One region of the Acidovorax sp. AC410 genome, then DNA from elsewhere that is predicted to be linked to it. Evidence: riboswitches for the same ligand, from Rfam matches in the RefSeq annotation. Region 1 holds a riboswitch; the other holds the start of a gene.

Region 1 (5,171 bases):
AATCGGGGGATGCTCCAGCAACGCACCCTCAAGACCTTGACCCGCGCCGTCGGCGTGGGGCTGCACAGTGGCCAGAGGGTCGAGCTGACCCTGCGGCCTGCGCAGCCCGACACCGGCATCGTGTTCCGCCGGGTCGATCTGCCCCAGCCGGTGGACATCCCGATCCGTGCCGATGCCGTGACGGACACGCGCCTGGCCTCCACCATCGGGGTCGGCAGCGCCAAGGTGCATACCGTGGAGCACCTCATGTCGGCGTGCGCCGGGCTGGGGCTCGACAACCTGTATGTGGACATCACGGCCGAAGAGGTGCCCATCCTCGACGGCTCGTCGTCGTCCTTCGTGTTCCTCTTGCAAAGCGCGGGGATCGAGCTGCAGAAAGCCCCCAAGCGCTTCATCCGTGTGAAGCGCCCGGTGGAGGTGCGCGAGGGCAGCGGTGCCCAGGCCAAGTGGGCGCGCCTCGTGCCCTACCATGGCTACAAGCTGAGCTTCGAGATCGATTTCGACCACCCTGCGGTGGACTCCACCGGCCAGCGCGTCGAGTTCGACCTGGGTGAGGGCAACTACAGCCGCGACATCGCGCGGGCGCGCACCTTCGGTTTCACGCGTGACGTGGAGATGATGCGCTCCAACGGCCTGGCCCTGGGCGGCGGGCTGGACAACGCCATCGTGATGGACGACTACAAGGTGCTCAACAGCGACGGGCTGCGCTACGATGACGAGTTCGTCAAGCACAAGATCCTCGACGCCATGGGCGACCTGTACATCATCGGCAAGCCTTTGCTGGCGGCCTACAGCGCCTTCCGCTCGGGCCATGCGATGAACAACCTGCTGCTGCGCGAGCTGCTGTCCCAGCCCGATGCCTGGGAGGAAGTCACCTTCGAGGATGAGCGCCAGGCACCGCGCGGCTTTGCGCAGCCTGCGCGCGCCTGGTAGGCGCATCCCCATGCTGCTTTTTCGCTGGGCCGTCATGGCGCTGCTGCTGGCAGCGGCTGTGTCGTTCGCGTTCTACGCGGGCACGGGCCAGGCCCACTACAAGCGCTGGGGGCTGGTGGTGCTCAAGTGGACTGTCATCGCCGCTGTGTTTTTCTTCGCCGTGGCGATCATCGGGCGCATCTGAAACGCCACTGCAGACCGGTACCGATATACTGGCACCTGCTCCGGGGTGTGCGAAAGCGCTGAGATGCAAGGGGTCTGACCAACAATCAGGCTGCCTGCGAACCCGACGAACTTGATCCGGTTCATACCGGCGGAAGAAGAGCCGACCTCCATGCCCGTGCGCGCCCCTGCTGGCCCGCAGGGTGTGCTGTACATGCGCCCTGGCGCGTGTGCGGGGCGCAGGTCCATTCCGGAGCAATTCCCTTTGCCACCGGAACTGGAGACCCGCCCCATGAATGCACCCGATCCCCTCGCCCGCGAAGAATTCGCCGACCTGCTGGCCGCCACGCGCGAGCCTTTCCCGGCCTCGCGCAAGGCCTACCTGCCTGGCCACCTGCATGCCGAACTGCGCGTGCCCGTGCGCGATATCGCGCTGACCAACGGCGAACAGGTCAGTGTCTACGACACCTCCGGCCCCTACACCGACCCCGACGCCGTGATCGACGTGCGCCGCGGCCTGGCCAGCGTGCGCGGCGGCTGGATCGCAGGCCGGGGCGACGTGGAGCACTACGAGGGCCGCGCCCCGCTGGCTCTCGACGATGGCAGCAAGAGCGAGGACGCAGTGCGCCTGACCCAGTTGCGCGCCGAAGCGGCCGCCCTGCAGCGAAAGCCCCTGCGCGCGCGCAGCGGTGCCAACGTGACGCAGATGCACTACGCCAGAAAGGGCATCGTCACCCCCGAGATGGAGTACGTGGCCATCCGCGAGAACGGCAAGCGCGAGTGGATGGCGCAGTACCAGGCCGACGCCGGCCGCGAGCGCCGCCTGGCGGGCAACCCCATGGGTGCGAGCATTCCGCGGGTCATCACGCCCGAGTTCGTGCGCGACGAGGTGGCGCGCGGGCGCGCCATCATCCCGGCCAACATCAACCACCCCGAGGTGGAGCCCATGGCCATCGGGCGCAATTTCCTCGTGAAGATCAACGCCAACATCGGCAACTCGGCCGTCACCTCCAGCATCGAGGAAGAGGTCGAAAAGCTGGTCTGGGCCATCCGCTGGGGCGCCGACAACGTGATGGACCTGTCCACCGGCAAGAACATCCACACCACGCGCGACTGGATCGTGCGCAACAGCCCGGTGCCCATCGGCACCGTGCCCATCTACCAGGCGCTCGAGAAGGTCGGCGGCGTGGCCGAGGACCTGACCTGGGCGATCTTTCGCGACACCTTGATCGAGCAGGCCGAGCAGGGCGTGGACTACTTCACCATCCACGCTGGCGTGCGCCTGGCCTACATCCACCTCACGGCGGCGCGGCGCACGGGCATCGTCTCGCGCGGCGGCTCCATCATGGCCAAGTGGTGCATGGCACACCACCGCGAGAGTTTTCTGTACGAGCATTTCGAGGACATCTGCGACATCATGAAGGCCTACGACGTGTCCTTCAGCCTGGGCGACGGCCTGCGCCCCGGCTGCGCCTCGGACGCCAATGACGAAGCCCAGTTCGCCGAACTGCACACGCTGGGCGAGCTCACCCAGGTGGCCTGGAAGCACGATGTGCAGACCATGATCGAGGGCCCCGGCCACGTGCCCATGCACATGATCCAGGCCAACATGACCGAGCAGCTCCAAACCTGCCACGAGGCGCCGTTCTACACCCTCGGCCCGCTGACCATCGACATCGCGCCCGGCTACGACCACATCGCCTCGGCCATCGGTGCCGCGATGATCGGCTGGATGGGCACCGCCATGCTGTGCTACGTGACGCCCAAGGAGCACCTGGGCCTGCCCGACCGTGACGACGTCAAGCAGGGCATCATCGCCTACAAGATTGCCGCGCATGCGGCCGACGTGGCCAAGGGGCACCCGGGATCTCGCGCGCGCGACGATGCGCTGAGCCAGGCGCGCTTCGATTTCCGCTGGCAGGACCAGTTCAACCTGGGCCTGGACCCCGAGACCGCCAAGGAATACCACGACGAAACCCTGCCCAAGGACAGCGCCAAGGTGGCGCATTTCTGCTCCATGTGCGGGCCCAAGTTCTGCTCGATGAAGATCACGCAGGAAGTGCGCGAATTCGCGGCGCAGAAGGGCCTGGCAGAGAGCGAAGCGCTTTCCAGTGGCATGGAGGCCAAGGCCGTGGAATTCCAGCGCGGCGGTGGCGAGTTGTATGTGCCCATCCACCCGCTGAAATAAGCGCGGCTACTGCCCTCGCAGTTTGGCTGTTGGGCGCAGTGGGGAGGTACATACCCTCTGGGGCGGAGTCTGCATGGGCGCATACAGTCGCGCCCACACCCGCACCATAGGTACAGCAAGTCCTGTGGCACCGAATTTGCTATGCTGTAGTTGTCAATAAATGTAAGGAAGAGCGATGAACCTGCTCAGCCGTCTTTCCATCCGCGCACGTCTCTATTTCGGCACGATCTTTTCTCTGGTTCTGCTCGTCGTCATCGGTGCCATGGGCTACCTGGCCCTGGAGCGCACCCGAAGCACCCTGGACCAGCTGTTCTCCCAGCGGGTGCAGACCCTGACCGACGTGGCCGAGTTGCGCACCACCCTGGGGGACCTGCGCCGCCTCGAGAAAGACATCATCATCAGCTTCAACAACTCCGTCGAGGTCGCGGCCCTGCGCGAGGGCTGGAAGAAATCGCTCACGGCGCTGAACAAGGGCATGGCCGACGTGCGCCAGGTGCAGTCGGGCGATGCGGCTTTCGTCGAGGCCATCGACAAGTCGGTGGCCGAGGTCAAGGAGTACGAGGCCGGCATCTCGCCCGTGTTCGAACAGATCGAGCGCGCCCAGATCGATGGCGCTGTGGGCGGCGCCTATGCTGACCGCCTCAAGAAGCACATGGAGGCCACGGACAAGCTGTTGTCCGATCTCTCCGTGACTGCACGCACCAAGATGGACGAGGCGCGCGAAGGCGTGAACACGCTGACCACCACCATGTCCGGGCTGATCGGCATCGTGCTGGTGCTGGCCCTGGCCGTGCTCATCCCGCTGACCTTCTTCAGCGTGCGCTCCATCACCCGCTCGATCTCGCAAGCCAGCGCCCTGGCCGAGCGCATCGCCGGCGGTGACCTGTCGCAGGACGTGCAGGTCACTTCGCAGGACGAGGTGGGCCAACTCGTGGCCTCCATGGCGCGCATGCAGGATGCTCTGCGTGGTCTGGTGCAGCAGGTGCAGGAGGCGGCCAGCAACATCTCCACGGCCAGCACCGAGATCGCTTCGGGCAACCATGATCTGAGCCACCGCACCGAGCAGACCGCGGCCAACCTCGAAGAGGCCGCTTCGTCGATGGAGCTGCTCACCAGCACCATCGGCCAGAGCGCCCAATCGTCACGCCAGGCCAGCGACTTCGCTTCGTCGGCCGCCGAGGTGGCCGGGCGCGGCGGTGTGGTGGTCTCGCAGGTGGTGACCACCATGGACCAGATCACCACCAGCTCGCGCAAGATCGCCGACATCACCGGTGTCATCGACGGCATCGCCTTCCAGACCAACATCCTGGCGCTCAATGCCGCCGTGGAAGCCGCCCGGGCCGGCGAGCAAGGCCGGGGCTTTGCCGTGGTGGCCAGCGAGGTGCGCAGCCTGGCCCAGCGCTCGGCAGCGGCCGCCAAGGAGATCAAGGGCCTGATCGGTTCCTCGGTGGAGCGTGTCGAAGACGGCTCGCGCCTGGTGAGCCAGGCCGGCGCCACCATGAACGAGATCGTGGGCAGCGTGCGCCGCGTCTCGGACATCATCAGCGAGATCACGGCCTCGTCGGCCGAGCAGCGCGACAACGTGGGCCACATCAGCCAGTCGGTGAGCCAGCTGGACAACATGACCCAGCAGAATGCCGCGCTGGTCGAGCAGTCGACCGCGGCCTCCGAATCCCTGCGTGAGCAGGCTTTGCAGCTGACCCAGGCCGTGAGCCAGTTCAAGCTGCAGCCAGGAGCCAGGGCCGCCAGCCCGGGTGCCGGCGGCAGCATGCCGACCCCACGCCAAGGCATCCCTGCGCCGGCCCAGCGGCCTGCCGTTTCGGTGCGCGCGCCCAAGCAGGCATTGCAGATCCGCTGACGGTCTGCCGGCTGGTAGAGCCCCCGGTTG
Region 2 (5,171 bases), 3.3 Mb from region 1:
CCAGTTCGACGGCCAGCAGCCGGCCCATGAGGCCGGCGCCCAGAATGGCAAACGAGGAGGGTTGGGTTTTCATGCGTCCAGCTGTGCAACAGGTGGACAAAACGGGATGGCTTTCCGTCACTGTGGAAACTCCCCACGCCAGCATGACCTGGATCGGGTAGCGGGGCCGCGTGTACGCAGGCCCCAGGGTATTTCTCAGTCGCGCGCCGCATGGGCGGGACACCCCTGTTTCGTCCGTAAGCCGCAATTACAGCACAACCCTCCTGGTCGGGGCTGACCCAGGTCATGCGCCGGCAGGGCTGCTGCCGGATCAAGGATAATTTTCGCCCATGACTTCTGCCTCCCCCAACGCGCCCCAAGGGCCCTCCACGGCCCCGCGCTACGCACGCGTGCTCTCGATCGCCGGTTCCGACAGCGGGGGCGGTGCAGGCATCCAGGCCGACCTCAAGACTTTTGCTGCGCTGGGCTGCTACGGCATGACCGCCATCACCGCCATCACCGCGCAGAACACGCGGGGCGTGACGGGCATCCACGGCATTCCGCCCGAGATGCTCAAGGCGCAAATCGACGCCGTGGTGCAGGACATCGGCGTCGATGCGGTGAAGATCGGCATGCTGCACTCGCCCGAGGTGGTGCGCGTGGTGGCCGAGGCCATCCGTGAGTACCGCTTGCCCCATGTGGTGCTCGACCCGGTGATGGTCGCCACCAGCGGCGATCGCCTGATCGCGCAGGAGACCGTGGCCGTGCTGGTGCGGGAGCTGTTTCCCCTGGCCGAGGTGATCACCCCCAACCTCGATGAGGCCGGCTGGCTGCTGGGCCGCACCCTGGCGGGCCTGGATGACCTGGACCAGGCCGCGCAGGACCTGCTGGGCCTGGGCGCGCGTGCCGCGCTGCTCAAGGGCGGCCACCTGCCCGGTGACTGGGTGGTGGACATGCTGGCCACCCCAGGTCACCCTGGCCACCGCCTGCAGTCGGCCCGCATCGCCACGCACAACGGCCATGGCACGGGCTGCACGCTGTCGTCCGCCATCGCAGCGCAGCTGGCACTGGGCCTGCCGCTGCAGCAGGCAGTGGAGAGTGCGCGTGCCTACATTCTGGGTGCCATTTCCGCAGGGGCGCATGTGGTCACCGGTGGCGGCCATGGTCCGCTGAACCATGGCTATGCGCCGGTGGCGCAGCGGGTGTTCTGATCAGGCTTTGGGCCGTGTTGCCCAGGCCAGGCCGAAGCTGAACACCAGCGCGGGCAGGGCAGAGCCCGCGCCCGGCAACACCAGCGGCGCCAGGTGGTACACCGCAATGCCCACGAGCCAGATGGCCACGGGCAGCCAGTTGATCCGGGGTGCGTGCTGCAGCAGCGCCGGGGCGTTGGTGCCAAAGGCCAGGCGGCCGAGGATCACGCCGAACAGCGGCACGAACACCGAGCTGAGCAGCAGCAGGAAGGGCTCCAGGCTGTGCATGGGCAGCACCAGGGCCAATGCAGTGCAGCCGGCCGCCATGGCCATGCCCCAGCGGCGCACGCCCCAGCGCGGGTGCAGGCTGTGGGCCGACACGGCGCCCGAATAGGCATCGCCATAGGCGTTGTCCACCTCGTCGATCAGGATCAGCGACAGCGCGATCAGCCCGCCCTGGGCCAGCAGCAGGGCCTGCACCAGGTCCTTGCTCGGCAGGGTCAGGGCCACCAGCACACCGAGCGTGTAGCACCACATGTTGGCCAGCGCGTAACCCAGCCAGGTGCCGCGCAGCGCCGATCCCCCGTTCTTGCCATGGCGCGCATAGTCGGCCACCAGCGGCAGCCACGAGATCGGCATGGCGATCACCAGGTCGAGTGCGGGCAGCACGCCCATGCCACCGGCACCCGGGCGGTTCCACAGTTGATCGAAGCCCTGGGCATGGGCCAGCGACAGGAACTGCCAGCTCAGCCACAGCAGCGACAGCACCACCAGCGGCAGGGCCACACGCGCAATCAGCTTGCGCACCAGTTGCACCATGGAGGCGCTGATCAGCAGCATCACCACGCCGCCCCACAGCAGCGTGGCCAGCACCGGCCACTGCGTGCCGGCCATGCTGCCCGACTGGCGGCCGATGGCCACCGTCGCCTCGCTCATCACCACCAGTTCGAACGTGCCCCAGCCCACCAACTGCACGATGTTGAGAATGATGGGCAGGCTGGCAAAGGTGCGGCCGTAGACCGCATGCATCAGCCCGGCGCTCGCCAGCCCGCTGTCGCAGCCCAGCTTGGCCACCCAGCCCAGCAGGCCCGCGCCCACGATGGAGCCGGCGACGATGGCGATCAAGGCCTCCTTGGTGCCCAGGGCGGGCATGAGGTAGCTGCCTACCTGCATGACCAGAAGGCCCACGCCCAGGCTGAACCAGAGCGAGGCATGGTCATGCCACTGGAAGACGCGGTGCTCGGGGGAAACCGGCGCCAGCGCCTCGTTGGCGGGTGCGGCGGCAGATGTGGAAACGTGGGCAGACATGGTGGTTGGGCTCTCCGTTCAATCAATGGATGGACGACAGAGCAGGGTCGGCAGCGTACTGGCTGGACCCCAACGCACCAGCCCCATGTGCATGGGTAGCGGAGCGCCAGGTATGGCGTATGCGAACTGCTTCCCTGCGCGAGGATGATCTCAATCAGGTTCAAAGGGACTCTCTCAGCCTCCGACGGTTTCCCGGCTTCGGCACCCCTAGCTGGGCGCGATTCTATCGCCAGAAGCAGACCGGCCCGCGTTTTGGCGGGCCGGTCTGGGTCTGCGCGGGGTACTTCATCGGGGCCGGACGGGCTTGCCGAGGATGCGCAGGTTGCATGCATTTCCATTGACCATCTGCGCCATTTGGGTGCTTTTACATTCGGTCGCGGATGGTAAATTCGAGCGATTCAAAGGAGGGTGTCGTTGTGCCGTTGTTGACCTTGTCTTGTGCAAACTGTTCTGCGCCGCTGGAGGTGCGTGCGGATCTGGAGCGATTCACCTGCAGCTACTGCGGGACGGCGCAGATCGTTGAGCGCTCGGGCGGGGTGGTGTCAACGCGCAAGCTGGAGGCGGCGATCAGCGCCGTGCAAAGGGGCACTGATCGAACGGCCGCGGAATTGGCCATGCCCCGTTTGAACCGTGAGCTCGATGAACTCATGGAGCAGAGGGCCCAAGTGCTGCATCGGGTGCAGTCGCGGTTGGAGGAAGCCAAAAGCAGTCGACGCACGGTGGCCATCATCGCCACGGTGAGCGTCGTGATCCTCTGGGCGATGTTTGTCAGCCCGATCAATCCGACGTCAACGCTGGGCAATGCCCTGCAGATTGTGGTGTTTTGGATCGTAGCGGTCGGGACCCCGGCCCTGGTCTATCGGAAGACCAAGCTGCCGAAGTTCGATCTGGTGCAAGAGACGGAGCACCTGGACGAGCAGATCGACAAGGTTCGAGCGCACATCACGGCGAACCGGCGCATTCTGGACACGCTGCCGGCTTGCTGCGGCCATGGCGCTCACGGCCTCGGCACACCGTCAGGCCGGCGGCGCATCCAGAACGGCACGGTTCATCCCAATGCGCTCCTGGATTTGCGCGATTCGCGCGTCGATCTCCGCCAGTGCCGACTGAATACCGATGGGGGGCATCTTGATCGACCGGAAAGCGAGCACCGGGACACCCACACAAGCCACAAGCCAGAAAAAGACAGGCAAGCCGGTGAACGTTTCGTTGAGCAGGAGGATGATGAAGGGGCCTATCAGGAACACAGCCAGGAAGGGGATAAGGCAGTGCATTAGCCGTCCGGCCTGGGCCATGTGGCGCTTTGTCTGCGCTTCACGTACCAGTTCTGCCTTGCTTTCCTGGGCTGCTTCCAGCTCACGCTCCAGCCGCACCAGGGCCAGCTCCGCAGCCGTGCGGTCCGTGCCCTTTTGCACGTCCCGGACAGCTGTCTCGATTTTTTTCAGCCAGAAGGCGCCACCGGCGCGTTTGACGATCTGTTCGGTTCCACAGTAGCCGCAGGCGAAACGCTCCAGATCCTCGCTGATCTCAAGTGGGGCTGAGCAACTGGCACACGAGAGTCTCAAGAGCGGCACAGGGATCCTTTTGGTTGCCGCAAATTTAGCATCGCTTTCCTGCCTTGCAGACATTGCAGGGGCGCCATCTGCCGTTCGGCGGTCTCCGTTCTGTCATACGCCCTCCCTAGACTCCCCGGCTTCACTCACGGGGGAAAACCACAATGACAGTTCTTCGCAGCATCTGGACCATGGGCGCCGTGTGCGCCGCCACCGCACTGCTCGCCGCCTGTGGCGGCAGCGATGACAGCAGCAACGGCGAGCGCAGCGTCGGTTCCCTGCGCCTCATCGGCCAGCAGATCCTGCCGCGCCGCATGGAGTACCAGGGCACGGTGGTCGGCGGCATCTCGGGCATCGACTACGACGAGAAGAGCAACCAGTTCATCCTGCTGTCGGATGACCGCACGACGACCGATTCGGCGAATGCGCCGCGCATGTACACCGTGCGCCTGAACTACGACACCAGCAGCTTTGGCGGCGTGCAGTTCCTCTCGACCTTCAGCATGAAGCAACCGGGCGGCGCGGTGTACCCCAAGGTGCCCGATCCGCTGGTGGCCGACCCCGAGTCGGTGCGCATCGACCGCGCCACGGGCAACTATGTCTGGGTCAGCGAGGGCGACCGCACGCTGGCCTCGGGCACGAGCGCCGCGCGCATCATCGACCCCTTCATCCGCGAAATCCGGCCTGACGGCACGCATGTGCGCGAGTACCAGATCCCTGCGATGCTCCGCATGTCGGCCGACAACACCGGTCCGCGCGGCAACCTGGCCTTCGAGGGCATCGCCTTCACGCCCGACAACAGCCGGGCGGCCGTGCTGATGGAGGGCGCGCTGCTGCAGGATGGCCCGGCATCGACCACCACCGCCGGCAGCGTCTCGCGCATCACGATGTTCGACCGCAGCACCGGCGCCGCCGTGGCGCAGTACGCCTACCCCGTGGACAAGGTGCAAGCCGTGCCTGTGCCGGCGGACCAGTTCACGGTCAGCGGCGCGACGGAAATCCTGGCCCTGAGCGCCACGCGCTTCCTGGTGCTGGAGCGCAGCTTCTCGGTCGGCGTGGTGGGCAACCAGGCGCGTCTGTACGAGATCAACACCGCCAATGCCACCAATGTGCTGGCCACCTCCGCACTGGCCGGTGCCAG

Evidence for each region. Region 1 has a riboswitch for thiamine pyrophosphate ahead of thiC (phosphomethylpyrimidine synthase ThiC). Riboswitches for the same ligand answer to the same signal wherever they lie in the genome.
Region 2: another riboswitch for thiamine pyrophosphate. It lies ahead of AC0IZS_RS28695 (purine-cytosine permease family protein); the one in region 1 lies ahead of thiC (phosphomethylpyrimidine synthase ThiC).

Annotation. Positions count from the first base shown of each region.
Region 1 covers NZ_CEEDCG010000001.1:2,867,612-2,872,782, forward strand. The annotation lists gene lpxC (UDP-3-O-acyl-N-acetylglucosamine deacetylase) at 10-933, shown strand; gene AC0IZS_RS13360 (hypothetical protein) at 944-1,117, shown strand; TPP riboswitch at 1,149-1,272, shown strand; gene thiC (phosphomethylpyrimidine synthase ThiC) at 1,388-3,283, shown strand; gene AC0IZS_RS13370 (methyl-accepting chemotaxis protein) at 3,459-5,141, shown strand.
Region 2 covers NZ_CEEDCG010000001.1:6,173,933-6,179,103, reverse strand. The annotation lists gene AC0IZS_RS28705 (FAD-dependent oxidoreductase) at 1-73, opposite strand, end outside; gene thiD (bifunctional hydroxymethylpyrimidine kinase/phosphomethylpyrimidine kinase) at 330-1,190, shown strand; gene AC0IZS_RS28695 (purine-cytosine permease family protein) at 1,191-2,477, opposite strand; TPP riboswitch at 2,592-2,696, opposite strand; gene AC0IZS_RS28690 (hypothetical protein) at 2,894-3,754, shown strand; gene AC0IZS_RS28685 (esterase-like activity of phytase family protein) at 4,195-5,171, shown strand, end outside.